DNA from 3 places in the Marinobacter sp. tcs-11 genome. Region 1 is predicted to be linked to each of the others. Evidence: predicted binding sites of a transcription regulator. Region 1 holds the regulator's gene; each other region holds the start of a gene.

Region 1 (10,160 bases):
TTCGGGGTCGTCCTCCTGGCGCAACACCTTACCAATGTACTGCAAGTGTCGCCGGCGGGCCTCACGCTGGGGAATCCGGCGTGATTCAATGATCGCCGCTTTCAGGGTCTCGCTGATGCTCAGGGTGGCCAGCTGTTCGTCGTTCAGGTCCAGCATGCGTTTGCCCAGATCCTGAAGCGCGTGCATTTCGCGCTTCAGCTGCGATTTGCTGGGGCCAAGGTCGTCCTGGAATTCGTCGTCAAATTGGTCAGTCATGGTAGGTCACAGGTTGCTCAGGCATAGAAAATGGTGGCCAGTCCCAGGAAGGCCATGAAGCCGACAACGTCGGTTACGGTGGTGAGTATCACACTGCCGGCCAGGGCCGGGTCAATGTTCCGGGATTTCAGGAACAGTGGTAAGACGGTGCCCACCAGCGCCGCCGCCACCAGGTTAATCACCAGTGCCGCTGCGATGATGGCGCCAATCAGCCAGTCCTGGAACCAGACCACCGCGGCGGTGGCAACCACCACCGCCCACAGCAGGCCGTTCAGCACTCCGGACAGAAACTCACGGTTCAGCAGCCAGCCCACGTTGGCGCCGCTGATCTGGCCAACGGCCATGCCCCGGATTACCAGGGTCAGAGTCTGGCTACCGGCAATGCCGCCCATGCTGGCCACAATTGGCATCAGTACGGCCAGTGCAACGACTTTGGCAATAGTGTCTTCAAACAGTCCAATCACGGCCGATGCGGTAAAGGCCGTGATCAGATTAATGCCCAGCCAGACCGCGCGCCGGCGGGTGGTCTTCATCACCGGGGCAAAGGTGTCCTCGTCTTCATCCAGACCAGCCATACTCATCAGGGAATGGTCTGCGTCCTCACGGATAACGTCGACCACGTCATCGATGGTGATCCGGCCCAGCAGCTTGTTGGTCTCATCCACCACAGGGGCAGAAATCAGGTCGTAGCGTTCGAACAGAGTGGCGACCTTGGTATCGGACAGCGACACGGGAATGGGTTCAATGTCTGTGTCCATCACTTCCCGAACGGTAGCCGCGGGATTGGATACCAGCATCCGGGTAATGGGCAGCATGCCGATAAACTCGTCCCGACGGCTGACCACAATCAGGCTGTCGGTCATCGGGGGCAGGCTGCGGTGACGGCGCAGGTAGCGCAACACAACGTCGATGCTGATGTCCGGCCGCACCGTGATGGTGTCGGTGTTCATCAGGCCGCCAGCAGTGTCCTCCGGGTAAGCGAGGACTTCCTCTACCCGCTGACGGTCTTGCTCGTCCATGGTGTCCAGGACTTCCTGGATCACCGTGTCCGGCAATTGCTGAAGCAAGTCGGCCAGGTCATCCGACTCGAAATCTTCCAGAATGTCCGCCAGCTCCTGCGCGTTCAGCTGGCTCAGGAAGTAGCTACGAATATCGTCGCCAAGGTACTGGAGGACTTCCCCTTCCAGCTGCTTGTCGACCAGGTTCCAGAGCAGGGCCCGTTGGCGTGGTGGCGAGGATTCCAGAAGGTGAGCAATATCGCTGGGGCTCAGACCGCCATTCAGAATGCGGGCCACCTGCTTGAGGGCACCACTGTCCAGCGCTTCACTGAGTGAGCGAAGGCGTTGGCGGGCCTGGCTTTTTTCCAGAATGTCGGTCATTGAACCACCTGCGATCAGAAAACCTTTGCATTATAGCGGAGTTAGGTGGCACACGTGAGAAAGGATTGTAGGTGAATGACGAAACCGGAGGTTATTCCCCTTCACCAAAATAATCGTTGATCAGGGCAGCCAGCGCGTCGATGGCATCCTGTTCGTCCGGGCCATCGGCAACCAGTTCCACTTCGGTGCCCTGGCTGGCGGCCAGCATCATCACCTGCATGATGTTCTTGGCGTCTACGTCCCGGCCTTTGCCGCGGATTCGCACCTTGCTGTCAAAGTCTGATGCGGTGGCCACAAGCTTCGCCGTGGCCCGCGCATGCAGGCCGAGTTTGTTGATGATGGTGATGGGGCGGCAAATCATAGGCGCTCAGATTTCTCCCCGGGCTTGAAGGTGTGGCAGTTCGGTGTGGCGCACCTGCACATTGCGGTAATTGTCGCGGAAATAGCGTCCGAGCTGCTCACACACATAAACGGAGCGGTGCTGGCCACCGGTGCAACCGATGGAAATGGTCATGTAGCTACGATTGCTGTCGGCAAACGAGGGCAGCCAGGTATTCAGGAAGCCCGTGACGTCATCCACCATCTGACGTGTCAGCGGTTCCCGTTCAAGAAATTCGATGACCGGCTGATCAACGCCGGTGTGCTTGCGCAGGCTGGTGTCCCAGTATGGATTGGGCAGGCAGCGGACGTCGAAGACGTAGTCTGAATCCACCGGCACGCCATGTTTGAAGCCAAAGGACTGGAACAGCAGTGCCAGTTCCTGATCCTTGCGGCCGGCCACGCGCTGCTTGATCATGTCGCGTAGCTCATACATGGAGAGCCCGGTCGTGTTGACGTAAAGATCGGCCAGCTTTGACAGGGGTTCCAGTAATTGCTTTTCGTTGGTGATTGCCTCCCGCAGAGACGTCTTGTCATCGCTCAGCGGATGCTTGCGGCGGGTTGCGTGAAAGCGCTGCAGCAGTGACTGTTCGTCGGCATCCAGGAATATGATTTCAACCTCGACACCGGTCTGCTTCAGTTGCTGGTAGATGGTTTCAAAATTGGCCAGCTCGGCGGACAGGTTACGGGCATCAATACTCACGGCCATTTTTTTCAGCCGGCCGGGCGCTTCCTGGGTGGCCGCCTCTCGGGTCAGCGGGAACAGCAAGCCAATGGGCAGGTTGTCGATGCAGTAGAATCCCAGGTCTTCCAGCACATGCAGAGCCGTACTCTTGCCGGAACCGGATCGGCCACTGACGATAATCAGCTTCATGGGACTGTTTCTCCTTCAATCTGCCTGGCAGCCTGTCCAGATATCAGGCTGATCTCAGTGATTACTCTCCGCCATACGCTGGTAAAGGTTCGCGGCATCTTCACACTGGCGCAGCCGGGCGCAGAAGGTGCTGTCATTGAAGCGCTCCGCCAGCTGGCTCAGTAACTCCAGGTGTTCACTGGTGGCTTCTTTGGGGACGATCAGTGCAAACACCAGATCTACCGGCTGGTTATCGATAGCATCAAAGTCTACCGGCTCCTCCAGAGTCATCAGCACGCCGATGACCCGGTCCAGGCCTTCCAGTCGGCAGTGGGGGATGGCAATACCCTCGCCGATACCGGTGCTACCCAGCCGTTCGCGGGAGACCAGATTGTTGAAGATCTGGGTGTCGCTGAGGATTTCATCCTGAAAGTGAATCCGTTCAGCGATGAACTCCAGCACACGTTTCTTGCTTGAGGCCGGCACCTTACACAGGGTCAGTTCAGGGGCAAGAATATTGTCGATGGTCAGGGATGGCTCGCTCATGGATCGACTGCATGTCCGTAAAAAAAAGGCTGCGGCCGGTTAGCCCCGCCGCAGCTCGTTTCATGAAACACCCGGTAAGGTTCGCGCTTCAGCGACCGCCGTTACCGTGCATCCGGTCTACGTTCTTTTCCTTGTGCTTGAGGATCTGACGGTCCAGCTTGTCGACCAGAGCGTCGATTGCGGCGTACATGTCCTCATTTTCTGCCTTTGCGTGAATCTCACCACCAATCACGTGCAGCGTGGCTTCCGCCATCTGGCGCACCTTCTCGACCTCCAGGGTGACCTGGCAGTTACTGATATGGTCGAAGTGACGCTCCAGCTTCTCGAACTTGGTGTTGACGTAATCCTTCAGAGCGGGAGTCAGTTCTACGTGATGGCCTGAAATGTTGAGTTGCATAGGCGTCTCCTGTTGTCATACTGCCGGCGTGCTTGCCGGCTTGCATGCCAGTGCATCTTGCACCGGCGAAAGTTTAAACCAGGCGTTTTCGTTCGTTCGAGGGAGGAATATGCATGGCCTCCCGGTATTTGGCGACGGTACGCCGCGCCACGTTGATTCCCTGTTCCCCTAGCATGGCTGCAATTTTGCTATCGCTCAATGGCTTTTTCGGGGTTTCCTCGGCAATCAGCTTCTTGATCATCGCCCGGATGGCTGTAGACGAGCATTCGCCGCCCTCGGCGGTGCTGACGTGGCTGGAGAAAAAGTACTTCAGCTCGAAAATACCGCGGGGCGTGTGCATGTACTTCTGGGTGGTAACCCGGGAAATCGTGGACTCGTGCATTTCCACCGCCTGGGCAATGTCAGACAGGATCAGAGGCTTCATGGCTTCTTCGCCCTGATCCAGGAACCCTTGCTGGTGTTCAACGATGCGGGTGGCCACTTTCAGCAGGGTTTCATTCCGGCTTTGCAGGCTCTTGATAAACCATTTCGCTTCTTGCAGCTGGTCGCGCAGGTAGGTGTTATCGGCACTGCTGTCAGCCCGGCGGATCAGTGACGCGTAGCTGGCATTCACCCGGATACGCGGAGCGATTTCCGGGTTGAGTTCAACCCGCCATCGGCCTTCGTGTTTGCGTACGATGACGTCCGGGATAACGTAATCCGGTTCGGCCCGGTCCACGACATCGCCAGGGCGCGGGTTCAGGCTGGTGATCAGGGCCAGTACCTGTTTCAGCTGGTCTTCCTTGAGCCGGCTGCGGCGCAACAGCTGTGCGTAGTCCCGGTTGCCAAGCAGATGCAGGAACTGGGTAACCACCAGTCTCGCCTGGCGCAGCCAGGGGGTATCCGGTGGCAGCTGGTTGAGCTGAATCAGCAGGCATTCCTGGAGATCCCGAGCGAACACGCCGGGCGGGTCGAAGTGTTGCAGGCGGTGGAGTACCGCTTCCACTTCGTCCAGTTCCAACGGGTCTTCTTCGGTTTCGTCCAGCAGGCCTGCGTGAATGTCCTCAATGTCAGACGTCAGGTAGCCGCGTTCATCCACAGCATCCAGCAGTGCGTGGGCAATGGCCTGATCCCGCTCGCTCAGAGGCGTCAGGTTCAGCTGCCACTCGAGGTGATCCTGCAGGGTTTCGGTAGGCGAGTTCCGGGTTTCGAAATCCGATTCGTGCTCGTCTTCGCCTTTGCTGGCCGGAGCCGGGGCAGACTGGTAGATGTCGTCCCAGGCGGTATCCACTGGCAGATCATCGGGAATGTTGTCCGGAATATCGTTCTCGGACGACCAGTCAGGGCCGTTCTCGGTTTCGTCCCAGTCCGGGCTCGCGTCCTGGTGGCTGTCGTCCTGGTTGGCCTCAGAGCTGGAAGCGTCACTGTGCTCGTGCTCTTCGTGCTCGTCGCCTTCCGCGTGCTCATCGTCCTCTGAGGTTTCCAGCATGGGGTTGGATTCCAGCGCCTGCTGGATTTCCTGCTGGAGATCGAGGGTAGAAAGCTGTAGCAGGCGTATGGCCTGCTGCAGCTGGGGCGTCATGGTCAGACTCTGGCCCAGCTTAAGCTGTAATGAGGCTTTCATAACCATGGCTCAAGATCCATAACTCATGGGCATCCCGGTTGTTGCTTTGCCGGCGCACAGGCCGAAAAAAATGTTGTACGCTGGTTACTTGCCATTGTCTGTGAACAGTATAAGCAAGTTTTTTGCCGAGTTTACTTGCTACAGATCATCAAAACAATCAGACCTCGGATAAACCCTGTTTTATCAGGTCAGAGCCGGAACTCATCACCCAGATACACTTCTTTCACCTGCTGGTTTGCCAGAATGGCTTCGGCATTGCCGGAGGCGATGATGTGGCCGCCGGAAACGATGTAGGCATTCTCGCAGATGTCGAGGGTTTCCCGAACGTTATGGTCGGTAATCAACACGCCAATACCTTTATCCCGCAGGTGCCGGATAATGTGCTTGATGTCACTGACGGAGATAGGGTCTACGCCCGCGAAGGGTTCGTCCAGCAGGATAAACGCAGGCTCCATGGCCAGCGCCCGGGCGATTTCAACCCTGCGGCGTTCGCCTCCGGATAGCGCCATACCCACGCTGTCTCGGATGTGAGTAATATGAAACTCTTCCAGCAACTCTTCCAGCTTGGCTTCCCGTTCCGCCCGACTCATGCCTTTGCGGGTTTCGAGGATGGCCATGATGTTGTCCCGCACGGTCAGTTTGCGAAACACGGAGGCCTCCTGGGGCAGGTAACCGATGCCCTTGCGGGCGCGCCCATGCATTGGCAGCGGGGTGATGTCCTGGGTGTCGATGGTGATCCGGCCGTGATCCGCAGGCACCAGGCCCACGATCATGTAGAAGCAGGTGGTCTTGCCGGCGCCGTTGGGGCCGAGCAGGCCGACAATCTCGCCGGAGCGAATTTCCAGAGAAACGTCCAGCACCACTTTTTTCTGCTTGTAGCTTTTTGCCAGATTACTGGCCCTGAGAACTGCCATCCGAACCTTTCCCGTCACTGGATTGAGCTGAATTACGAGGCTGAATCACCATTTCCACCCGGCCGGAGCCGCCGTCGGATGGCGTGCCGCCTTCCGCAGTAACAACGCGGCGAACGGTGTCGTAGTGGATGACGTCGCCCCGGAATACGTTGCCGTCTTGTTCAATAACGGCCTGGCGTTCAAAAATAACCAGGTTTTCATCGCCAGACCAGGTGATGTTCAGGGCCTTGGCATCGGTCGTGCCTTCGCCTTCCTGGCCGGGTTGCCGGTAATGGGCGGGGTTGCCGGCGGCTTCAATCCGGCTGACACCCTGTTGGTTGCGGTAAAGTACCACCCGATCCGCGTCCAGCCGGGTTTCGCCCTGAATCAGTTCGACAGCGCCGGTGTAAACGGCCGTTCCGGCGCTTTCATCCAGACGGGCCGAATCTGCACTGACCTTTATGGGGATATCGGAATCCAGGTTGAATGCCGATGCCGGGCCGGCCAGCAATGCCATGGCCAGAATCGCTGGCCGGCAGAAAGATCGTTTACCTGACGGTTTCATATTGTCCCTCTACCCGGGAGTTGAGTTCGAGAATGCGTTCGTTGATCCAGGCTTTCATACCGGTGGAGCGGGTGACGCCAAAAGGCTCGGTGATGGTCACCGGCTGGTCGGTGTAGACGGTGCCGTTGCTGTTGTCCAGGGTCAGTGCCTCGGTCTCCAGAACGGCTTCGCGGCCTTCGGCCTGTCGGGTCAATCGGACGTTCCCCGTAAGTTCCAGCTTTTCATTGTTCTGCTGAAGGCTACCTTCATTGGACTCGACGAGCCAAGGGTCGGGGCTGCCCTCACTGAAAAGCCGGGCTCTCGGCGTATCCAGATGAGCCGTGCCGGTTGCTTCAAACTGCTCAATTCTGGGGCTTTTGAGATCAATCTGGAGGTTCCCTTGCTCATCCCAGGCGCGGTATTGTCCGCCGATCACAAAGCCGTCGGGCTCTGCGGGCCCCCGTAGCTCGCTGGCGGCATTCCGCGAACTGACAGGTTCGTCACTTTGCCACAGCAGAAAAACGGTTGCTGTTACGGTGGCGGCAAGGGCCAGAGCTGTAATCCGCCGTTTGCCACGATCGCCGAAAAGCCGCTCGGTGATCATGCTGGCTCGTCCAGATAGGGGGCAAGAGTGTTGTCCAGGTGCCCTTGCGCCCAGAGCAGGAGATCGCAGGCCTCGCGCACAGCGCCCTGTCCACCGGGGCTGCGGGTACAGTAGTCGGCGTGTTGCTGAACCAGCCAGTAGCCGTTGGGTACCGTGATGCCAAGGCCGGCAAAACGCAGCGCGGGTAGGTCGGGCAGGTCGTCGCCCATGTAGGCAATCTGCTCCGGCGCAAGGTTCATATCCCGGATCAATTCCAGCAATGCGATTTTTTTGTCTTCGCGACCCTGCATCAGGTGCGGGATGCCCAAGTCCGACATTCGTCTTTCCGTAAGAGGAGAGCGTCGTCCGGTAATCACCGCCACGGTGATGCCTGCCTGCATCAGTTGTTTCAGGCCCAGGCCGTCAAGAATGTTGAAGGCCTTGAGTTCATCGCCGCTGGCACTGAAATAGAGGCGGCCATCGCTCATGATGCCGTCCACGTCCAGGGCGATCAGGCGAATGTCCGAGGCTTTGGCCTTCAGGGCTGCGTCCCAGTGGGTTTGTAACGGATGCGCTGTCTGAGTCATCAAATCACTCCGGCCCGCAGCAGGTCGTGCATATTAATAGCGCCCACCAGGGTGCCGTTTGCGTCGGTAACCGGCAAGGCGTTGATTTTCATTTCTTCCATGATATTCAAGGCTTCTGCCGCCAGGTGGTCTGCCCGGATGGTTTTGCCGTTGCGGGTCATCACGTCCTGGATGGGGGTAGTGTGCACATCCACGGATTTGTCCAGGGTCCGGCGCAGGTCGCCGTCGGTGAAGATGCCCGTCAGGGTGCCGGCGGCATTAACGACCGTGGTCATACCCAGGCCCTTGCGGGTTATTTCCAGCAGTGCCCCGCTCAGGGTTGTGCCCTCGGCAACCTGAGGAATCTGGTCACCGGTGTGCATGATGTCGGATACCCGCAGCAGCAGGCGGCGTCCAAGGCTGCCGCCGGGGTGGGAGAACGCGAAATCCTCGGCGCTGAATCCCCGGGCTTCAAGCAGCGCCACGGCCAGGGCATCCCCCATGACCAGGGTGGCGGTGGTGCTGGAGGTGGGTGCCAGGCCCAGGGGGCAGGCTTCAATGGCCACGCTGACATCCAGGTTGGCAACGGCCTCCTGTGCCAGTACGGAATCGGGTTTGCCTGTCATGCTGATCAATGGCGCGCCCATGCGCTTGATCAGAGGGAGAATGGTGACCACTTCGCTGGTGCTGCCGCTGTTGGATATGGCGATGACCACATCCTGGGGTGTTATCATGCCCAGATCGCCATGGCTGGCTTCGCCGGGATGAACAAAAAAGGCGGGCGTGCCCGTGCTGGCGAGCGTGGCGGCAATCTTGTTGCCGATGTGCCCCGATTTGCCCATACCTGTCACCACAACCCGGCCTTTGCAGGCCATGATGACCTCGCAGGCGCGGCTGAAGTCACCGTTTATACGGCTTTCCAGCGCTTCAATGGCTTCGCGCTCGATGCGGATTGCCCGTAGGGCCGAGTTGCAAAAGTCCTGGGTGTTGAAGGTATTTGATTCGGTCATGTCGGCTGGCTGTCTGCTCGATCTGGGATTTGAGGCCGAAGTATATCACTTCTGGTGCCCCCGGCTCGCCTGCATCAGGGATTCTGATCATTGCCATCAAGACATTTTACGTTGCTTTAATTGAGGTCTGGGAGAGCTTGTCATAATGTAGGCGCTCCTTGAAAGGGATGGATTATGGAGTCATCTGCGTACATAACACTTAGGGATGTGGTGTTTTCCCGTTCCGGGCGCCGGATTTTTGATGGAATCAGTCTGGATATTCCCAAAGGGAAGGTGACTGCCATCATGGGGCCCAGTGGTACCGGTAAAACCACGCTCCTCAGGCTCATTGGAGGTCAGCTTCGCCCGGATTCGGGCCAGGTGAATGTGGCAGGCCACGACGTGCCCGGGCTCAAGCGCAAGGCGCTCTACCAGCTGCGCGAGAAGATGGGCATGCTGTTTCAGAGTGGCGCGCTGTTCACCGATCTCAGTGTTTACGAGAACGTTGCCTTCCCGCTGCGGGTGCACACGTCATTACCCGAGGATATGATTCGGGACATCGTTCTGATGAAGCTGGAGGCGGTGGGCTTGCGTGGCGCCAGAGAGCTGATGCCCTCAGAGTTGTCCGGTGGCATGACCCGGCGGGTGGCCCTGGCCCGCAGTATCGCGCTGGACCCGGAGTTGATCATGTACGACGAGCCCTTTGCCGGGCAGGATCCGATTGCCATGGGCGTGCTGGTCAAGCTGATCCGGGATCTCAACAGTTCCATGGGGCTGACCAGCGTTCTGGTGTCGCACGATGTGCCCGAATCCCTGAGTATTTGCCATTACGCCTGCATTATTGCCGACGGCAAGGTGATCGGTGAGGGCACTCCCGAGGAGCTGCGGGCGCATCCGTCTGAGCGGGTTCAGCAGTTTCTTGAAGGGCAGCCTGATGGCCCGGTGCCGTTCCATTACCCGAGTGGCGATGCAGCGGCTGATTTTGGTGTGGGAGGGCGGTCTTCATGATGGATCGTATTGCCGGCCTGGGGCGGCTCGGGATCGCGATCATCGCCTCCTTTGGTCGTTCCGGGCAGTTTCTGTTCGGTGTGCTGGCCGGTGTCCCCAGGCCTGCTACAGGTTTTCCCTTGCTGGTCAAACAGCTCTACGCCGTCGGCGTGTTGTCACTGGCGAT
Region 2 (10,160 bases), on a different contig from region 1:
TACTGCGGGAACGGGTTCCTTCGTAGTCGACACCCAGGCCGCCGCCGATATCGACGGTACCGATGGGGGCGCCCATCGCGTGCAGTTCCGTGTAGAAGCGAGCGCACTCACGCAAGCCGGTCTGGATGTCCCGGATATTGGCAATCTGTGAGCCGAGATGGAAATGCAGCAGTTGCAGGGTGCCCAGGGCTCCGGCCTGTTTCAGGGTATCCACCACATCCAGTACCTGGCTGGCAGACAGACCGAACTTGGATTTCTCGCCCCCGGTATTTTGCCAGTTGCCCTTGCCAATAGTCGCCAGCCGGGCTCGCACGCCAATCAGCGGGGAAATGCCCAGCTTTTTTGCTTCTTCCAGAATCAGTGGCAGTTCCGACTGCTTTTCCACCACGATAAACACCCGGTGACCCAGTTTCTGGCCGATCAGTGCCAGGCGGATGTACTCCCGGTCCTTGTAGCCGTTGCAGACAATCACCGAACCGGCCTGCTTTGCCAGCGCCAGTACGGCCATCAACTCCGGTTTGCTGCCGGCTTCAAGGCCCACCTGGTTGGCCGAGGCGGCCGGTTCGGCTGACAGCAGTTCCTCCACCACCCGGCGCTGCTGGTTTACCTTGATGGGGTAAACCGCGGTATAGCGGCCCCGGTAGCCCTGCTCCTGAGTGACTTTGTTGAAGGCATTGCAGAGCTTGTTGACCCGATCGTGCAGGATATCGGTAAAACGAATCAGAACCGGCAGGGGAACACCTGCATCGGCCAGTGAACGAGTCAGCGCTGGCAGGTTGATGCGGGCGTCGCTTCTGCCCCGGTCCGGGCAGATTTCAACCTCGCCCTGACCGTTGACTGAAATGTATCCGTCACTCCAGTGAGCGATGTTGTAGACCTTGTGGGCTGGTGATGCAGCGGTTTCAGCCATTGTTGCTATCCTGTCAGGAAACCCGGGGCGGCCGGCGGGCCGGTAACAGGCTGCATTGTAGGAGCTGACCACTGCACCTACAATACGCCCCTTTCAGATGCCCCGGCACATTGCAGCGGCACACAGTGGGAGACAGACATGACCGCATTGAACGAAGGCTGGTTCACCGAGGTATTTCAGGACCAGGGCACCGCTTTTTCCCTGCAGGTAAAGCGCAAGCTCCATGAAGAGCAGACGCCATTTCAGAAACTCGAAATCTATGAAACCGAAACCTTCGGCAACCTGATGGTTCTGGACGGCTGTGTGATGCTGACCACCAGGGACAATTTCCTGTACCACGAAATGATGACCCATCCTGCGCTGTTCACCCACAAGGACCCGAAAAAAGTGGTCATCGTCGGTGGTGGCGACTGCGGCACCCTGAAAGAAGTGCTGAAACACCCTGGAGTGCAGGAAGCCTGGCAGGTGGAGATCGATGAGCGGGTAACCCGCATGTCTGAGAAGTATTTTCCAGAACTGTGCGAAGCTAATGGCGACCCCCGTGCCAACTTCTTTTTCGGTGATGGCATCCAGTGGATGCGTGATATCGAGCCGAACAGCATTGATGTGCTGATTATCGACAGTACCGACCCGGTGGGTCCTGCGGAAGGCCTGTTCGCACTGGATTTCTATCGCGATGCCATGTTGGCCCTGAGGGAGGGCGGTATCATCGTGCAGCAGAGCGAATCCCCCCTGCTGCACACCAATACCATCATCAAGGACATTCACGATGACATGCACAAAGCCGGTTTTGGCCATGTGCAGACATTGCCATTCCCCCAGCCGGTATACCCCACGGGCTGGTGGAGCTGCACCATGGGCAGCAAGGAAAACCCGCTGAAGTATTTCCGCGAGGAAGATGCCAACAACCGCCCCTTTGTCACCCGTTACTATAATGCCGGGGTGCACCACGGTGCCTTGGCCATGCCGCAGTTTATGGTGGATGCGCTGGAAGATGAGGTTCGCCCGGAAGAGGGTTGAACCAGAGCTTAAAGAAGAAGGGCGCCACAAGGGCGCCCTTCTTTGTTCCGGTAGGTAGCGGTGTTACTGCTTGCCGCTGACAAACTCCGGATAGGCTTCCATACCGCACTCGGAGAGGTCGACACCTTCGTATTCTTCCTCTTCGGTCACACGGATACCCATGACGGCCTTCAGGATACCCCAGACAACCAGGCTGGCCACGAATACCCAGATAAAAATGGTCAGGGCGCCGATGATCTGGCCGCTGAAGCTCACATCGCCGTTGGTAACCGGTACCAGTAGCAGGCCCAGCAGACCACAGACACCGTGGGCAGAGATGGCGCCGACCGGATCGTCGATGCGCAGCTTGTCCAGAGTGACGATGCTCAGTACCACCAGGATGCCGCCCAGGGCGCCCCAGATAGTGGCTGTCAGCGCGCTCGGGGTGGATGGCTCGGCGGTGATTACCACCAGACCGGCGATCGCACCGTTCAGCAGCATGGTCAGGTCAGCCTTGCCAAACATCAGGCGAGCGGTGATCAGGGCGGCAATAGCGCCACCGGCAGCGGCTGCGTTGGTGTTCAGGAACACCATGGCCACGGAGTTGGCACTGGCTACGTCGCCGAGTTTCAGTACAGAACCACCGTTGAAACCGAACCAGCCCATCCACAGGATGAAGGTACCCAGAGCGGCCAGCGGCATGTTGGCGCCCGGGAAGGCACGGATTTCACCGTTGGGGCCGTATTTGCCTTTACGCGGGCCAAGCAGCAGTACGCCAGCCAGGGCCGCAGCGGCACCTGCCATGTGTACGATGCCGGAGCCGGCGAAGTCACTGAAGCCAAGATCACCGAGGTTGTACATACCGAACACATCGGCGCCACCCCAGGTCCACGCGCCTTCCAGCGGGTAGATAAAGCCAGTCATGAAGACCGCGAATACCAGGAACGCCCACAGCTTCATGCGCTCGGCAACCGCGCCGGACACGATGGACATGGCGGTGGCCACGAACACGACCTGGAAGAAGAAGTCAGAGGCCGCCGAGTAGATGGAGCCGCCGGTGAAGCCGTCTTCACGGGTGGCGAAGTCACCCAGTACGCCGTCCACGTCCACATCGGCGATGCCGGAGAGGAAGACGTTACCGCCGTACATGATGGCGTAACCGCACACCAGGTACATGGTGCAGGCCACGGCAAAGAGCGCGACGTTCTTGGTCAGGATTTCGGTGGTGTTTTTAGCACGCACCAGGCCGGACTCGAGCATGGCAAAGCCTGCGGCCATCCACATGACTAATGCGCCACACACGAGAAAATAAAAGGTATCTATTGCATACTGCAGGTGAAAGAGATTGCTTTCCATAGGAAGCCCTCCGCACAAGGCTCTTCAGGTTATAAGTTTTTTGCGTTGGCTAGGTGTCAGTTCTGGATCAGACTGCTTCTTCGCCGGTTTCGCCTGTCCGGATCCGGATAGCCTGTTCCAGTTCAGTCACGAATATTTTGCCGTCGCCGATCTTGCCGGTGTTGGCTGCTTTGGTGATGGCTTCGATGACCTGGTCCAGCAGGTTGTCGCCAATGGCGATCTCCACTTTGACCTTGGGCAGGAAATCCACCACGTATTCCGCGCCACGATAGAGCTCTGTGTGGCCTTTCTGCCGACCGAAGCCTTTGACTTCAGTGACGGTTACGCCTTGTACGCCAATCTCGGATAGTGCCTCACGGACATCATCCAATTTGAAAGGCTTGATGATCGCTGTCACAAGTTTCATTGCTTTCTCCTTGGTAAAGCCGTCCCAACAGTGAGGGCCCGTCGGCCGGTTGTTGAGTTCGGGATGCTGCCACCTCGCACATCAATTGTGCGGATTGCGTACGAGGGCTTTAGCATCGGGTATGCCAACGCAAAAAATAGCTTTTAAAACAAACTCTTAATTATTGTCTGTGCCGAAATGGCGCAGCTTGATGCACTGTTGTGGTGCGTTGTGCCTGTGATTGTCTCAAAACAGCGCAGTCGGGCCATCGGCCGCGGCCATTATAATGCCGACCGGGTACAGTATGGCAGGGGGTAGGGTGTGATACACTCCCGCAAACACCCCGGCGACACGGAAAATAGTCTGATATCGCCGAAAAACCGATACGAGAGGTGATTGATGAAAGGGCCCCAGGAAATTTTTTCTCAGTTGCAGGGTCAGTTTGGCCAGTTTGTTCCCGATATGGCTCGGGCAGCACGGGAAGATTTTGAAACCCAGGCCCGGGCCACGGTGATGTCGGTTCTGTCCCGGCTGGAGCTGGTGACCCGGGAAGAATTTGATGCCCAGCAGGCGGTCCTGATGAAAACCCGTGAAAAGGTTGAGGCCCTGGAAAAACGTGTTGCCGAACTGGAGCAACGCCAGAGTTCCTGATGGTTTGCCCGGGCGGCAGGGTCGCTGCCCGCAACGACTGATTGTTCTGTGCCATGGAAGGTTGTCATGCTCGCTATTGTCCATTCGCGCGCCAGCATTGGCGTGTCTGCTCCCCCGGTTACCGTTGAGGTGCACCTGTCTGGTGGCCTGCCGGCATTATCCATCGTCGGGCTGCCGGAAACCGGAGTGAGGGAAAGCAAGGATCGGGTTCGCAGTGCACTGCTGAATGCCGGTTTCGAATTCCCCGCCCGTAGAATCACCATCAATCTCGCGCCTGCTGACCTGCCCAAAGAAGGTGGCCGTTTTGATTTGCCCATTGCCTTGGGCATCCTGGCAGCCTCCGGCCAGATTCCCCCCGAAAGCCTCGAAAGCCACGAGTTTCTCGGGGAACTGTCCCTGGATGGTGCGCTTCGGCCCCTCAAGGGGATATTGCCCGCGGTACTGGCGGCTCGCGAAGCAGGCCGTTCGCTGTTGCTACCTCAGGACAACGCCGAGGAAGCTGCCCTTGCCAGCCGTGATGATGTGCTTGCCGCGAGCCATCTGCTGACAGTGTGTGAGCATCTGACGGGCCGTGCCAGGCTGGTTCCTGTTCCTCGATCTGAAACGCCGGGAGACGGTTCCGCAGCGGTGTCTGTGGCCGATCTCTCAGAGGTGCGAGGCCAGCAAGTGCCCCGTCGGGCGCTGGAGGTGGCCGCAGCTGGCGGTCACAATCTGCTGTTTTTCGGCCCGCCAGGAACCGGTAAAAGTATGCTGGCGAGCCGGTTACCGGGCATTCTGCCAGGTTTGCCAGATGAGGCAGCCATGGAGGTGGCCAGCGTGCATTCCGTTGCTGGCCAGCCGCTAAAGCCAGGTGGCTGGCGTCAGCCACCATTCAGGGCGCCTCATCACACGGCGTCTGCAGTGGCGCTGGTGGGCGGTGGCAGCAGTCCTCGCCCGGGTGAGATCTCTCTGGCGCACCGGGGGGTGTTGTTTCTGGATGAACTGCCGGAGTTTGAACGGCGGGTCCTGGAAGTGCTGCGGGAACCTATGGAAACTGGCGAAATCTCCATCAGCCGGGCGGCGCGGCAGGTCACTTTCCCAGCGCGATTTCAGGTCGTGGCCGCCATGAACCCATGCCCATGTGGTTACAGTGGTCACCCCAATATCGAGTGCCAGTGCACGCCGGCACAGGTGATGCGTTATCGGGCAAAGATCTCGGGGCCGTTGCTGGATCGGTTCGATCTGCATGTGGAGGTTCCAGTGCAGTCCGGAGAGGTCTTGCTCGGTTCCGGGGCGTCCGGTGAGAGTAGCGCCAGTGTCAGGGCCAGGGTTCTGGCTGCCAGGGCCCGGCAGAAGGCTCGTGGGATGCTCAACTCGGGCCTCTCGGGAGCGTTGCTGGATCAGGCTTGCCGGCTGGATGCGGCCAGTGAGCGGTTGTTGACCCGGGCCATGGAGCGACTGGGGTTGTCGGCCCGGGCGCTCCATCGAATATTACGACTGGCCCGCACCCTGGCGGATCTGGAGGGTGCTGAACACCTGAGCCAGTCGCACCTGATGGAGGCGCTGGGTTACCGCCAACTCGACCGTCAGACTGGCCAGGGGTCGGTTGTCTCCGCCTGAAGCTACTGACTCTGGTAAACTGTGTGCCAGGTTTATTCCACGAGATCCGCTTTGAAGCTTGAGGACACAGAATGACTGACCAGAACGAGACTCAGGATACGAATCCGGTCACCACACGCCGCGGTGTTCGCAGCTTTGTACTGCGCCAGGGGCGGATGACCGAAGGTCAGAAGAAGGCCTTCGATCGCAACTGGGCCAAGTACGGACTGAGCCGTGACAATGGCATGATCGACCCCCGTGAGGTGTTTGGCCGCGATAACATGCTCAACCTGGAGATCGGTTTCGGGATGGGCAAATCCCTTGCCGATATGGCCGAAGCGGCACCCGAGCAGGATTTTATCGGGGTGGAAGTACACCTGCCGGGCGTCGGCGCTTTGTTGAAAGAAGTGGAATCGCGTGGTCTCGAGAACGTGCGGGTTTACAGCATTGATGCCAATGATGTGATTGACCTGTGTCTGCCAGATGCCTGCCTGGATCGGGTGATGGTGTTCTTCCCGGACCCGTGGCACAAGAAAAAGCATCACAAGCGCCGCTTGATCCAGCCGGAATTTGTTCAGCGCATCCGCCATAAGCTGCGGGTGGGCGGTATTCTGCACCTGGCCACAGACTGGGAGAACTACGCTGAGCACATGCTGGAAGTGATGAGTGCGTCAGAAGGCTTTGCCAATACCCAGGAGCAAGGTGGTTATTCGCCCAAGCCTGATGACCGCCCGATCACCAAGTTCGAGAAGCGTGGCGAAAATCTTGGCCACGGAGTATGGGATTTGTTGTTTTATCGCACCAACTGAGTTCAGTGGGAGTGAGTCAGGGGCCTGCGGCGGGAAGCACGGATGACCACCAGGCCCGCCATGCCAAGTATCAGGCCGGTGAATTTCACCAGCGCCAGAATGGTGGCGGTCAGGCTCAGGGAATCTGAAGGCGGATTGAAGTTATTGAGCAGAACAATGTTTTCCGCTACATCGCTGATGCCTGCGATGACAAACAGGGCGCGCACCCAGCGGGCGACCATCCGTTCCCGGATACCCGGTCTGTCCCGCGTGAAGTGGCGGGTTAATTGAAGCAGCGCGGCCAGATAGACCACGATGAACACAAAGTCGAGCCACAGTGATAGCCGTGCCATGGCGAGATTGCCGTCCCGCCAGCTGCGCAGAATGGCGTGAGTCTGCTCGGCGGTACCGGCCAGCTGTAAACTGACAATCCCCTGAGGCGCGGCGGCCGTATGCAGTGGCTGGTTCAGCGCCACCAGAACCAGCCACAGTGCCAGTGCAGCCACCAGGGAAACTTTCATGGGCAGCTTCATCGGGCGCATGGGAATAAGCGGTGGGCGCTGGGCTGAGTCCATCAGAGAAAGTGCTCCAGCAGGCTGTTCAGGTATCTTTGCCCCTTTGCCGTCGCCTGCAGACGGTCGGGGACGATCAGGTTTTCGTTTCGTAACTGCTCAAGTTTTACCGCAATGGACGACAGTGGTAAACCTGTATGCTCACCGTACAGTCTTTCGTCGGTGCCGCTTTTTAGTCTCAACGCATTCATCATGAATTCCAGGGGCCGGTCTTCCGGCTCTATGGCTTCACTGCCAGCGGTGCGGGAGCCGATCCGGTTGAGATACGCGTCGGGCTGCCTGGTCTTCCAGTATCGCAGGATGCGCCCGTCGGCAAGGCTCACCTTGCCATGGCCGCCTGCCCCAAGGGCCAGATAATCCCCGAAGGTCCAGTAATTCAGGTTATGCCGGCTCTGGGCGCCCGGCAGGCTCCAGGCGGAGACTTCATAGTCGTCCAGGCCCGCCTGGCGCAGCAGAGCTCCCCCGCGCTGGTAAATTTCCCAGAGCCGATCATCGTCCGGCAGGGCGGGTGGTCGGGAGAAAAACTCGGTGTTGGGCTCGATGGTGAGCTGATACCAGGACAGGTGCCGGGGCTGGTAGCTCAACGCTGCCTGTAAATCATCCAGAGCCTGACTCGGTGTCTGGCCGGGCAGGCCATGCATCAAGTCGACATTGAAGTTATCAAAACCGGCCTTGCGGGCGGCTTCAATGGCGCTGTGGGCCGACGCGCTGTCGTGAATCCGGCCCAGGGTTTTCAGTTGCGCCGGATCAAAGCTTTGAGCACCGATGGACAGCCGATTGATGCCAGCCTCCCGGAAGCTCTCGAATCGACCGGTCTCCAGCGTGCCGGGATTGGCCTCCAGGGTGATTTCGGCCTCGGGGCTGAATGTTAGCCGTTCCCGGAGCCGCTCGAACAGGCGGTGGTAGAACGCGCCGCTCATCAGGGACGGGGTTCCGCCACCGATGAACACGGTTTCAATGGGGCGTTCCCGTACCAGGCTCAGATCCTGATCCAGATCGTCCAGAAGGGCGTTCAGGTAGGCGTGTTCGGGAATCTCTCCCTTGACAGCGTGGGAGTTGAAGTCGCAGTACGGGCATTTGCGCACGCACCAGGGCACGTGAATGTACAGGCTCAAGGGCGGGCAGACCGCCACGGGCAGGGTGGCGGTCACAGTATTAAAGCTCCGCCCTGAGTTGATCCAGAAGGCTGGCCAGAGCCCGTCCCCGATGGCTGATCCTGCCTTTCTGCTCCCGTGTCAGCTCGGCAGCGCTGCATCCATGCTCCGGTACCAGAAAGGCCGGGTCGTAACCGAAGCCGCCTTGCCCGCGCGGCTCGGCAAGAATGCGGCCTGGCCAGCGACCATGGCAGATGATCGGCGTGGGATCGTCAGCATGGCGGAGATAAACCAGAACGCAGTGAAACTGAGCGCTGCGCTCTGCTTCAGGCGTGTCTTTCAACGCTGCCAGCAACGCCTCGACATTATCATTGTCGGTTGCCTCTTCGCCGGCAAAGCGGGCGGAGCGAACGCCCGGGCGGCCGTCCAGGGCATCCACGGTCAGGCCACTGTCGTCGGCCAGCGCAGGCAGGCCAGTGACTCTCGCTGCATGGCGGGCTTTGATAATGGCATTCTCAACGAAGGTAACGGCCGGTTCTTCGGCCTCTGATACCCCAAGCTCACCCTGGGCGACCGGCTGCAAGCCAAGTGGCGCGAGCAGATCAGTCAGTTCGGCGATCTTGCCCTTGTTGTTGCTGGCGATGACGAGTTTGCGGGCCATGGTGTCAGTCGTTGAACAGGGTATGGGAAAAACGGATCGGAAGGTCTTCCTGGTGGCCGCTGGGGCGCGCCGTGACGTTGAACGTCATCAGATCTCCGGATTGATACTGGTACTGGGCAATGAAGTACACGGCATCACCTTCCTGAATGCGCCGGAACGCCAGAAAGTTCACCTGCTGGATATCGTTGGAGACCTGGCCTTCCACCTGCCCACTGACGGGCTGGATCTGGCCGTGCTCGTCGTCGGTCATGATCGAGATGTTAACGATGCCGATGCCCCGGCTGCGTTGCAGATTGTTGGCCTGTGCCACTTCCGGCGCCAGGAAGGTGCTGGGGAGCACGCTCCAGTGCACCTGATATTCTCCGAAATCCTTTTGCCCGGCCTGGCTGGTGATCGATACCAGCATGAGCCCGAACGCCAGAAACAGTGTCTTGCTTGCAGTCAGAAGGTTCATCATGTGCTCTCCCGTGTGATGCGGTATATGGCGATTTCCCCCAACAGATTGGGCCAGAGCCGCGCCAGCCAGCTGTTCTGATGCTGCCCGTCCACTACCCGGCGGCTTTTGATCTTGATGCCTTTCTGCCGGCACAGCGCTTCAAAATCCTTGAAAGTGCAAAGGCGGATATTGGGGGTGTTATACCATTTATACGGCAGTGCATCGGATTCGGGCATTCGGCCGCTCAGCGCCAGGCCCCAGCGCAGTCGCCAGTGGGCAAAGTTGGGGAAGGTGACGATGCCTTCGCGACCCACCCTCAGCATTTCATCAATGACCTTGTCCGGGCGGCGTACCGCCTGCAGGGCCTGGGTCATCAGGACAATATCGAACATGCCATCATCGAAGTTGTCGAGGCCCTGGGTATCCAGGTTCTGCTCGATCACCCGTACGCCGCGGCCCATACAGGTGGTGATGTGGTCCGGGTTGATCTCAAGGCCAAATCCGGTGGCATTGCGCTCCCGTTGCAGGAAATCCAGCAGGGTGCCGTCGCCGCAACCCAGGTCCAGAATGTGGTGGCCCGGGCGCACCCACTGTTGAATAATCTCAAGATCTGCTCTCATGCGCCGACCTCCCGTGCTACCCGGTCCATATACGCAGTAAAGATATCGGTGTATCTGGGGGTCGGGATCAGGAAGGCATCATGGCCCCAGGGTGCATCAATTTCGGCATA
Region 3 (10,160 bases), on a different contig from region 1:
GGCTGCGCTGGCCATGGTATTTGTTACCCGGCCGGCACTGATTCTGGCGGATGAGCCGACCGGTAGCCTGGACCGGAGGACGGCTGAGACTGTCGCTGATGAGTTGTTCGAACTCCAGGCCCGCCATGGCTGTGGGCTGGTGCTGGCGACCCACGATGCGGACCTGGCAGCCCGTTGCCTGCATCAACTGGACCTCGGGCACCAGGGCCGGCCCTGAAGACCTATGTCTCCCCGCATCGCATTGTTCAGTCATTATCGTCGTCACCCCCTGCAGCTGGCCGCGCTGGCCGCCATGATCCTGCTTGCCACCGCGCTCTGGACTGGAATACATCACCTCACCAGCCAGGCCAGGGCCAGCCTTGAACAGAGCGAGAGCGCTGTCGCCGAGCGCCAGCAAGTGGTGCGTGAGGACGGCCAGCCGGTCTCGGTGCAGGACTTTGTCACCCTTCGGCGCCAGGGCCTGTGCGTGATGCCTTGGCTGGAAGTGCCGGTACCGGGGCGCGGTCGGCTGGTGGGCATTGATCCGCTGGCGGCCCATTGCTTTGCCGAGCCGGAACACACGCCAGCACCCTGGCAGGGCGAACTCGATGGCAAGCCCTTCGTCGATATCAGCGAAGCCGCCGCCCAGGCCTCAGCCGAAGCATCGGCCCTGGTTCTGCTGGTGTCGCAAGCCGACGGTCAGACGCCACCACCGGCCGGCTACCGCTATCAGGCATTCGCCGTTGCGCCTGACACGGCAGAGCTGGGTGACAGTTTTCTGCTCAACCTGGATGCGCTCGGAGTGCTGGTCCTGCTGATTACCTCGTTGTTGTTGCGCAGTGTGTTCCTTCTGGGTCTGGCTCAACGTCGGGAAAGCCTGGCTTTGCTGTATCGCTATGGCGTGAACAGGAGCCAGCTCAGCCGACTGTTGCTGGTGGAAAACCTGCTGCTGGCGTTGGTGTGCATACTGCCCGGGGTTTGGTTGGGGCGGGCGCTGTCACTAGTTTTGGCAGATGGCTTTGGGCAGGCCCTGGAAGGCCTGTTCGACCGTCCGCTCTATGCCGGTGGAGGGGAGGACTGGTGGCTGCCAACCCTGACCATGGTGGCGGTGATCGTGGCCGCTTGCCTGGCGGGCGTTCGGGACTCGTCGGGGCCGCTCCTGACTCGGGTGCAACCGGCATTTTTTGCGGTGCTACTGGCCCTGGGGCTGGCAGTATCTCTGTGGGCACCAACTCTGATCTGGCTGTTCCTGGCGGTGGCACTGGTTTTTCTCGCTGCCGGTTGGCTGGCCCCGCTGGCGATTGCCGGGGTTGTCCGCTGGCTCGCCCGTAACACCGGGGATCCGCTGATTCGCTGGCGTTTACAGGAGGTCGCAGTCCTGGTGCGTCGGCTGGCGTTACCGCTGGTGGCCCTACAGTTTGCCTTGGCACTGGTGCTGGCGGTTCATGCCCTGGTAACCACGTTCGAGGACACCTTTGATCAGTGGCTGGGGCAACGGCTGGAAGCGGATTACTACATTGAAGTACCGCCAGGGGCGGATATCACCGCTGCCGCAAGCTGGCTGACGGCGCAGCCGGAGCTGGTGAGCCCGGAATTGTGGCATCAGGTGATTCGTGGGCGGGCCAGCGTGCAGGCAGCATCAGGCAGTGAGCCGGTGCCTGTCGATGTGTTTGCGCTCGGGCCGGTCAGTCACCTGGTGCAAAACTGGCGCCTGCTGGCGCAAACAGAAACGCCCTGGCAGGCGTTGGCGCGGGGCGAGGGGCTAATGGTCAATGAGCAGTTGGCCAGAAGGCAACAGCTTGCAGTAGGCGACCGTCTCTTCGTCAGGCTTGGCGCCCGTCGGTTACAGGCTCCGGTGCTGGCCGTTTATCCGGATTACGGGCGGCCCTCCGGTGAGGTGCTGGTGCCGGCGAGTCTCTTGCCCGAGGACTTTGAAGCCCGCTTTCGAAGCCTGTCGATAAGCGCGGGCATCGAAGAGATCAAAGTGGTTGAGGCGCAACTGGCCCGGCTTTGGCATACCCCTCAGCTGACCGTGAGGGATAACCAGGCCATCCGGACCCTGGCCACTGATGTTTTTGATCAGACCTTCTTGCTGACCCGGGCCATGACTACCCTCACGCTGATTCTGGCCGCCGCCGCGTTGTTGCTGATGGTGTGGGTCTTTCTCTCTACCCGCGCCTGGTATTTTCGCCTGCTGATCGTCTGGGGTATGCCCCAACGCCAGGCCGCGACTCAGCTCACCCGGGTCTCCCTGGCTCTGATTTTTGCGGTATTGGTTTGTGCACTGCCACTTGGCGTGTGGCTCACCTGGATTCTGGTCCAGCGCATCAATCCGCTGGCTTTTGGCTGGTCACTGCCGATGGCGGTATACCCGGGGTTCTGGATCGAGCTGGCCGTGTTGGCTCTGATCATCGGCCTCAGCATTGCCTTGCTGATGCGCCTGCAGCTGCGTCGCCCGGCCTCGGCGCCGGAGTCCGCACACGGGCTGCAGGGAGGGGAACGATGAATCGTTTCGTTATCGTACTTCTGGCGCTGCTACTCACCGCCTGTGATCGAGCAGAACAGCCGAGCGGATTCGCAGGCCTTGCCGGTGTGGCGGAATCTGAGCATGAGATTCAGTTCCTGCAGCCCGGGCCCGGAGACCGGCTGTCCTTCCCCGCCGATTTCGGCCCTCATCCCCAGCACCGCATTGAATGGTGGTATCTCACCGCGAATCTGGAAACCGAAAACGGCGGGCCGCTGGGTCTGCAATGGACGCAGTTCCGGCAGGCCTTGACCCCGAGGTCCGTTGAATCCGAACCGCCGAAGCCGGCACTCTGGCCTCTGGAGGCTGCCTGGATGGCTCACGCAGCGGTGAGCTACAGCGGTCAGCACCGCTTTGCCGAAAAGCTGGCCAGGGGTGACGTCGGGCATGCCGGGGCCACCGCCCAACCATTTTCAGTCTGGCTGGATCACTGGCACCTGAGGCCAGCGAGCGGACACGTTGGCTGGCGGCTGTCGGTCGCTACAGAACACTGGTCCTACGATCTGTCGTTGCAGCCGCAAGGTGATCCTGTGGCTCATGGTGACGACGGTTTCAGCGCCAAATCCGCCAGTGGCGAAGGCTCCATGTACTTCAGCCTGGTAGATCTGAAAATTGAGGGAACGGTTACCCTTGAGGGTGACACGTTGAGGGTGGCGGGCACTGGGTGGTTCGACCGGGAGTGGAGCAGCCAGTTTCTCAAAGCCGGACAGCAGGGCTGGGACTGGTTTGCCCTGCATCTGGATTCGGGGGACAAGCTGATGCTGTTCCAGTTGCGGGAAACACAACAGGCATTCCGCTCGGGTACCTGGATTCCAGCCACGGGCGAGCCGGTGGCGCTGGGGCCGGAACAGATCGGGCTGACCTCTGTGGGCCAGCCAGTCGGTTATCCGCGCCGTTGGCAGATAACCCTTCCGGCTTTCGACGTGAACCTTGAGGTCTCCGCGCCGGCAGGGGATTACCGGAATTCCGGGCTCTATCCGTATTGGGAGAGCCCGGTTTCCGTCACCGGAAGCCATTCCGGCGTGGGTTACATGGAGCTTACCGGTTACCAGGCACAATAAGGCCCGGAAACTCACTCAACGGCATTGGCACCGATACGGTGAATGCTGAGGTCGGCACCGTTGAACTCTTCTTCCTCTGTCAGTCTCAGGCCGCTAATGGTTTTGATGGCACCGTAAACGATGAGCCCGCCGGCAAAGGCCACGATCACACCGGCCACCGAGCCAATAATCTGCGACATCAGGCTGACGCCACCCAGGCCCCCGAGCGCTTCCTGGCCGAAGATACCGCAGGCAATGGCGCCCCAGACACCGCATACGCCATGCAAGGGCCAAACACCCAGAACATCATCCAGCCGCTCGATTTTCGCCTGTGCCCACTCGAACAGGTAGACAAAGATGGCGCCGGCCACGCCCCCGGTAATCAGGGCGCCAACGGGGTGCATCAGGTCTGAGCCGGCGCACACCGCCACCAGTCCGGCCAGCGGACCGTTGTGAATGAAGCCAGGGTCTTTGCGGCCGAGCAGCATGGAAACCAGAATACCCCCCACCATGGCCATCAGGCTGTTGACCGCGACCAGGCCACTGATGCCGTCCAGAGTCTGGGCCGACATGACGTTAAAGCCGAACCAGCCCACGGTCAGAATCCAGGCGCCGAGGGCGAGAAACGGAATGTTGGAAGGGGCAAAGGCCACGACCCGACCGTTGCGATAGCGACCGGTGCGGGCGCCGAGCAGCAGCACCGCAGCGAGAGCAATCCAGCCACCGACAGCATGCACCACAACGGAGCCGGCGAAATCATGGAAGGACGCACCAAACTGGTTCTCCAGCCAGGCCTGGAAACCAAAGTTCCCGTTCCAGATCAGGCCCTCAAAGAAAGGATAGACGAAGGCCACGATCAGGCCCGAGGCAATCAGCATGGGGTAGAAGCGGGCACGCTCTGCGATACCGCCGGAAACGATCGCCGGAATGGCCGCGGCGAAGGTCATCAGGAAGAAAAATTTGACCAGTTCATAGCCGTTGGCGGAGGTGAGTTCGGCGGCGCCATTGAGAAAGTGCCCGCCATAGGCGATGTAGTAGCCGATGAAAAAATAGGCGACTGCGGATATGCCGAAGTCGGTCATGATTTTAACCAGGGCATTGACCTGATTTTTATGGCGAACAGTGCCCACTTCCAGGAACGCAAAGCCGGCGTGCATGGCCAGCACCATAATGGCGCCAATCAGAATGAAGAGCGTGTTGGCGCTCTCGGTCAGGGTGTGTACGGCACTCGTGATATCCACGGGTTTTTCTCCTGAATGTTTTGATTACGCGGCTTCTGATGAGCCGTTGTGCATTGTTGGGGTGCGACTTAAGCAAGTGCTGTTCCAAAACAATGCATATCAAGTACTGCAGGGGGGTTGGAGAACCTGAGGGCGCCGAGGGAGGTATTTATCTGCGTCAAAGTGCACCAGAGGCGTGCGCATCAAGGGCTTGTGCACCAATCTGGATAGGGCGCGAGGCAAGGTTTTACTACCAGGTAATCTCGCTGGGCGTATCCCGACCGGGCTCAATGCCAATAATGGCTTCTTGCGACTCGCTTTCGGAACGAATCAGCTCGCGAAGGCGCAGTTCCTGCTCTTCCATGGGCTCTGACAGATCGATAACGATTTCAACCCGCCGGTTCTTGGCTCGGTTTTCCGGCGAGGTGTTGGGTACCCGTGGTTCGGTGTCTGCCAGACCGGTCACCCGGATGCGGTCCGGAGTCACTTGCTCCCGAGCCAGCAGAACATTAGCCACCGCGGCGGCACGGGCTGCGGACAGGTCCCAGTTACTGTAGAAACGTTCGGTGCGGATGGGCACGTTATCAGTATGGCCTTCAATGGCAAGGTCGCCGGGCATGTCGGCCAGAACCTCCGCCATATCCAGAAGCAGGCCTTCGAATTCCCAGGTCAGTTGGGCTGAACCTGAGGCAAACGAGCCCTTCTCCTCAATGCGAATGATGATGCGGCGCTGATCTTCCGAGACGTTGATCCGGCCATCCATAATAGCCGGTTCCAGCACTTCAAGAATCCGGGCCATGTTGGCGTCCATCTGTTCCTGGATGGATTCCTCAATGGCTTTCTCTTCGGGGCTTTTCAGAGTCTGGATTTCGGGCTGTACGTCGGTGGTGGTCTGTTTGACTTCATTGACCACAGTGGGCTCTGGCGGCGCCGGCGAAAACTTGTCGAAGATCGGGCTGGTGCCCTGAGGGATCTCAAGCGCAGGCACTTCCCGCTGCACCCCGAAGGCCTTGGAGAGTTCACCGGCGATCTGTTTGAACTTCTGGGCGTCGATTTCCGAAAACGACAGGAGCAATACGAAAAAGCACATCAGCAGCGACATCAGGTCGGCAAATGTGACAACCCACGCAGGAATCCCGGGCTTTTCCTCTTCTGGCAAATCATCCATGTTTAACCGCCTGCCGTTTCCGCATCGCCGTTTCTGGCCCGCTCTTTGGGCGAAAGATAGCTGGACAGCATCTGCTCGATAATGCGCGGGTTGGTGCCTTCCTGGATGGCGACGAGGGCATCAATATAGAGCGATTGCATGCGGGCCTCCTCCGTCATGCGCAGGGACAGCTTGTCGGCAATGGGGGTAGCGATCATTGTGGCGATCATGGCGCCGTAGAGCGTGGTCAGCAGGGCTACGGCCATGGCCGGCCCGATAGACTTGGGATCTTCCATGTTGGACAGCATCTGCACCAGGCCAATCAGCGTGCCAATCATACCCATGGCCGGAGCCACATCTGCCATGGCGGTGAACACTTTTGCGCCCGACCGGTTGTGTTCCAGTGTCATCAGGCGTTCCTTGTTGAGGAGCTGCTTGATGGTGTTGCCGTCCTGTCCGTCCACCAGCATCTGAATACCCTGGCCCAGGAAAGGGCTGCTGACCTCCCTCCCTTCGATACCAAGAACGCCCTCTTTTCGGGCGATGCTGGCAATCTCCACCAGTTCTTCGATGCTGGCCTGAGTTTCGGGCAGTTTGAACTTGAACGCTCGGGCTGCCACCTTGAAGGCATCAAAAAACTGGGCAAGACTGAATTTGGCCAGAACCACCAGCAAGGTACCGCCGATCACAATCAGCAGGGATGGCGGATTGATGAACATGCCTGGCGATGCGCCCAGGATAATGGCCGAAGAAATCAGAAGAATGGCGCCGACGAGGCCGATAAGGGTGGCGAAATCCACAGTAACTCCAGAACTGTGCAGGTGACGATTAAGGGGGCGGGAGAATACTCCCTGGTTGATTATTAATCAATGCCCGATTGGTCCCTCATCCTATGATGAGTGAAGATCCTTCCATGCAGCGTAGCGGTGCAGATCGGATTCGACCAGTTTAAGGCACAAGGCAACCACACCGGCATCATCAACCAGGCCGAAGCCGAAGATCAGATCCGGAATCAGGTCCAGCGGATTCAGCACGTACAGCAACGCTCCCGCTACTGCAGCGACGGACTTCCAGGGTATGGCCCGGTAGTGGCCGTACCAGTAATCGCGAATCAGCGAGAACATCAGCTTGATATCGGTAGAGAAACGATTCAGCCTGCCGCTGTCTCTGACCTTTCCCTCAATGGCTTTCTGTCGGTCCAGCAGCGTTTTCAGGTCAGCCTGATGGACCTTATTGCTCTGTTCGTTCAGTTCTTTCTCGGCCGTTTTTTCCGAAAACAGTGCCATGGGTGCTACTTCCTGATTCAGTGATCTTAGCTGGTGGTCTTCGGCCAGTTTACGGGATTCCAAGGGCATCAGCCCACGAAAATCCGTTTGGCCAGTCCCGCACCTTTCAGGCCGCGAATCGCCAGGGTTGTAACCAGCCCGCCGATCATTGCTCCGACTACGCCACAGGTAAGAATATCCTGCCCGGTGAGGTACAGGCCGGGTATGTCGGTTTTCGGCCTCAGCCAGCGTTGCTCGAAACGTTCTGGCGTGTGGTCCAGCCCGTACAGCTCACCCTGCTCATAGCGGCAGAACCAGGCGGTCGACAGTGGTGTGGAGGTTTCCACATAGTCGACTTTACCTCGAAGCTGGGGCAGTTTTTCGTACATGACTTCCAGAAGCTGCTCGGTGATCCGAGCCTTCAGAGCCTCATAATCCTCGCCCCGTTTGCCCCAGGTGGAGCCCTGCCACGGCTCGAACATTTCCCAGGTGGTGGGCGCCACAATCTCGATGGTGGAGGTTCCGGGCCAGCGGTTCTGGTAATCCGGATCCTTGGCGGCGGGGAAGGAAATATAGACCACCGGGAAGGGCTCGGATTCCGGGCTTTGCAGGAACCGCTGTACATTGCCGTCGTGGTCGGCGCTGGGGTAAATCCAGAAGTTGGTGCGCGGCAAGCCGAGCTGGTCGGGTGTGCCTTTAAGGCCTATATACAGACCGATATGGGGCATTGAGGGCTTGATGTGTTTCCGGTTGCCGGGATAGCCAATACTGTCTGCGACGGACTCGGGTAGCAGACGCTCGAAGGTATTGATCACACCCGCGTTACTGATCACCAAAGGTGCCCGGATGTCCTGGCCATCGGCCATGCGCACACCCACGGCTTTGCCCTTTTCGACCAGGATCTCTTTCACGTCGGCGTAGGTGAGCACGTCACCACCGCCAGACTGAATCACCGGGATGATGGTTTTGGCAATTTCCGAGGCGCCGCCCACGGGGTAGAAACCACCGTACAGATAATGTTTGGCAATGAGTGCGTGCACCATGAAGCTCGACTGTTTCGGGGTTACCCCACAATCCCCCCACTGGCCGGTAATGGCGCCAATCAGCTCCTCGTTATCGGTCAGTTCCCGCAATACGTCATAGGTGGTGCGGTTGAAGCAGTCCGGCAGCACTGTCTTTAGCCCCCGGGAGACCAGTGGGCCTGCCAGAGCGGGCGACAGCTTGGACAGGGTATACCACTGCATGCCATCGGCCACTTTGCCGAGCAGAGCCAGGTAATGGTCGATGGCCTCTTCTTCGTCCGGGAAGGACGTCAGTAGCGAGTGCCTCAGGCCTTCCTTGCCGGCCCGAAGGTTGACCACTTTGTCGCCCAGAAAGAACCGGTCGTAGTTCTCGTCCATCGGCGCCCATTCGAGCTTGCCGTCGGTAATGTAATCGAACAGCCGGCGGCCGAGGGTGTGGCGCGCGCCCATGTCGCCGATGTAGTGCACACCCACATCCCACTCGTAGCCATTGCGGGCGTAGCTGTGGGTGTAACCGCCAGCGGTGTAATGCTGTTCCAGCACCAGAACCTTGTAGCCGGCTTTGGACAGGCAGGCGGCGGTGGTCAGGCCGCCGATACCGGAGCCGATCACCACGGCATCATAGGGTCCTTTGAGCCGGCTGGCGCGGTAACGAGTACCGATGCGGATTGTACTGGGCTTCAAGGATTTCGAATTTGTTTCTACCACCACGCTTTTCCCCACATTTCCGGATTGGCCCAGTTATCGGGATTGTTCCAGGCCCGTTTATGATTGTAAGTATCCAGATTGTAGGTATAGAGCGTGAGTGCGCCGTTCTCGCTTTCGATATCGGCGTGACGCTGAAAGCCGAGGGCGATGAAGTCGGTAAAACCCCAGTCTGTGGTTTGGGACACCAGTACCGCAATCTGGTGGGTGCCGTAGTTGCGTAACTGACCCAGTAAAAGCGCCCCTTCTTCGTAGGGGAGATGTTCCAGAGTCTCGGTGATGATGGCCAGATCGGGCACCGAATCCAGTGGCAGTCGGGCGTTCGGGTCGGAAGTCTCCAGTGTCAGCAAGCGGACGGCTTCCCGCTGCCCGTGCCACAACTGGCTCACCCGGCTGGCGGTATCGCCGCAACACAGGAGCGTGTCTGGCTGGCTGGTATCCAGAATCCGGGCCAGTACTTTCTCCGGATGGCTTACAGATGTCGTCATGATAGTGGCCAGTCTGCTGCGTCTACGGTATGCAGGCCCACTGGTTGTAGAGCCTCGCCTTGCCAACGATGCACGAAGGCCCCCTCAGGATCGTACTGTTGCGCCTGCTTGTCCAGATTGAACTGCCTGAGCCCGCGGGGATCGGCGCCGACGCCGGCCAGGTACTGCCAGTTTCCGTAGTTACTGGCAACATCGTAATCCACCAATTGCTGTTCGAACCAGGCGGCACCGTAACGCCAGTCCAGTTCCAGTTCATTGATCAGGCAGCTGGCTACCAGCTGGCGTGCGCGGTTGCTGATATAGCCGGTTTCCCGCAACTGATTCATGGCCGCGTTGACAATCGGGTACTGGGTATTGCCCTCGCACCAGGCCTTGAATCGATGGCCATAGAAGGTCACCGGGCGGCGTTTACGCTGAACACCATCGCGACGAAACAACCGACTCCCGTGTTTGAGGGCATACCAGTAGAAGTATTCGCGCCAGAGCAGTTCGAACCAGAGCCAGTAGGTGGAATCGTTGCGGGTGTGCTTTCGTTCATACTCTTCGATGGCGGCGGCGACTTCCCTTACCGACAGGCAGCCGTTCGCCAGCCAGGGCGAGAACTTGGAAGATGAGCCCCAGTCGTCCAGCGCATTACGGGTTTCCTTGTAATCGGCAATGCGGTGCTGCTCGAACACGAAGGCCTGCAGCTGTGCCAGGCCGGCTTCCTCACCGCCGGTGAATGGTGACCGATGTATCGGTTCCGGTATCGGCGGGCACTGGCCCCGGTT

Evidence for each region. The regulator sigma-54, encoded in region 1, starts transcription at its own class of promoters, with help from an activator protein. The targets are predictions, from matches to a motif close to ANTGGCATNNANNTTGCTNT.
Region 2: a site for sigma-54 is predicted at 3,781-3,800, ahead of glnK (P-II family nitrogen regulator). Genes of this name have one in related genera too.
Region 3: a site for sigma-54 is predicted at 4,854-4,873, ahead of ARC85_RS00510 (ammonium transporter). Genes of this name have one in related genera too.

The regions. Positions count from the first base shown of each region.
Region 1 is NZ_LLYU01000005.1:111,709-121,868, reverse strand. It holds gene yjgA (ribosome biogenesis factor YjgA) at 1-255, opposite strand, end outside; gene mgtE (magnesium transporter) at 273-1,634, opposite strand; gene ARC85_RS07830 (HPr family phosphocarrier protein) at 1,726-1,995, opposite strand; gene rapZ (RNase adapter RapZ) at 2,002-2,886, opposite strand; gene ptsN (PTS IIA-like nitrogen regulatory protein PtsN) at 2,941-3,411, opposite strand; gene hpf (ribosome hibernation promoting factor) at 3,500-3,808, opposite strand; gene ARC85_RS07810 (RNA polymerase factor sigma-54) at 3,882-5,411, opposite strand; gene lptB (LPS export ABC transporter ATP-binding protein) at 5,600-6,325, opposite strand; gene lptA (lipopolysaccharide transport periplasmic protein LptA) at 6,303-6,869, opposite strand; gene lptC (LPS export ABC transporter periplasmic protein LptC) at 6,853-7,452, opposite strand; gene ARC85_RS07790 (KdsC family phosphatase) at 7,449-8,018, opposite strand; gene ARC85_RS07785 (KpsF/GutQ family sugar-phosphate isomerase) at 8,018-9,007, opposite strand; gene ARC85_RS07780 (ATP-binding cassette domain-containing protein) at 9,182-9,994, shown strand; gene mlaE (lipid asymmetry maintenance ABC transporter permease subunit MlaE) at 9,991-10,160, shown strand, end outside.
Region 2 is NZ_LLYU01000004.1:117,256-127,415, reverse strand. It holds gene speA (biosynthetic arginine decarboxylase) at 1-910, opposite strand, end outside; gene speE (polyamine aminopropyltransferase) at 1,049-1,930, shown strand; gene ARC85_RS06700 (ammonium transporter AmtB) at 1,994-3,265, opposite strand; gene glnK (P-II family nitrogen regulator) at 3,333-3,671, opposite strand; gene ARC85_RS06690 (accessory factor UbiK family protein) at 4,050-4,301, shown strand; gene ARC85_RS06685 (YifB family Mg chelatase-like AAA ATPase) at 4,368-5,900, shown strand; gene trmB (tRNA (guanosine(46)-N7)-methyltransferase TrmB) at 5,972-6,688, shown strand; gene ARC85_RS06675 (hypothetical protein) at 6,691-7,242, opposite strand; gene hemW (radical SAM family heme chaperone HemW) at 7,242-8,390, opposite strand; gene rdgB (RdgB/HAM1 family non-canonical purine NTP pyrophosphatase) at 8,395-8,994, opposite strand; gene ARC85_RS06660 (DUF4426 domain-containing protein) at 8,999-9,451, opposite strand; gene metW (methionine biosynthesis protein MetW) at 9,448-10,050, opposite strand; gene metX (homoserine O-succinyltransferase MetX) at 10,047-10,160, opposite strand, start outside.
Region 3 is NZ_LLYU01000001.1:105,683-115,842, reverse strand. It holds gene ARC85_RS00525 (ABC transporter ATP-binding protein) at 1-217, shown strand, start outside; gene ARC85_RS00520 (FtsX-like permease family protein) at 224-2,485, shown strand; gene ARC85_RS00515 (lipocalin-like domain-containing protein) at 2,482-3,564, shown strand; gene ARC85_RS00510 (ammonium transporter) at 3,576-4,784, opposite strand; gene ARC85_RS00505 (flagellar motor protein MotB) at 5,014-5,931, opposite strand; gene pomA (flagellar motor protein PomA) at 5,934-6,710, opposite strand; gene ARC85_RS00495 (YkvA family protein) at 6,801-7,196, opposite strand; gene ARC85_RS00490 (phytoene desaturase family protein) at 7,265-8,908, opposite strand; gene ARC85_RS00485 (DUF6231 family protein) at 8,899-9,390, opposite strand; gene ARC85_RS00480 (DASH family cryptochrome) at 9,387-10,160, opposite strand, start outside.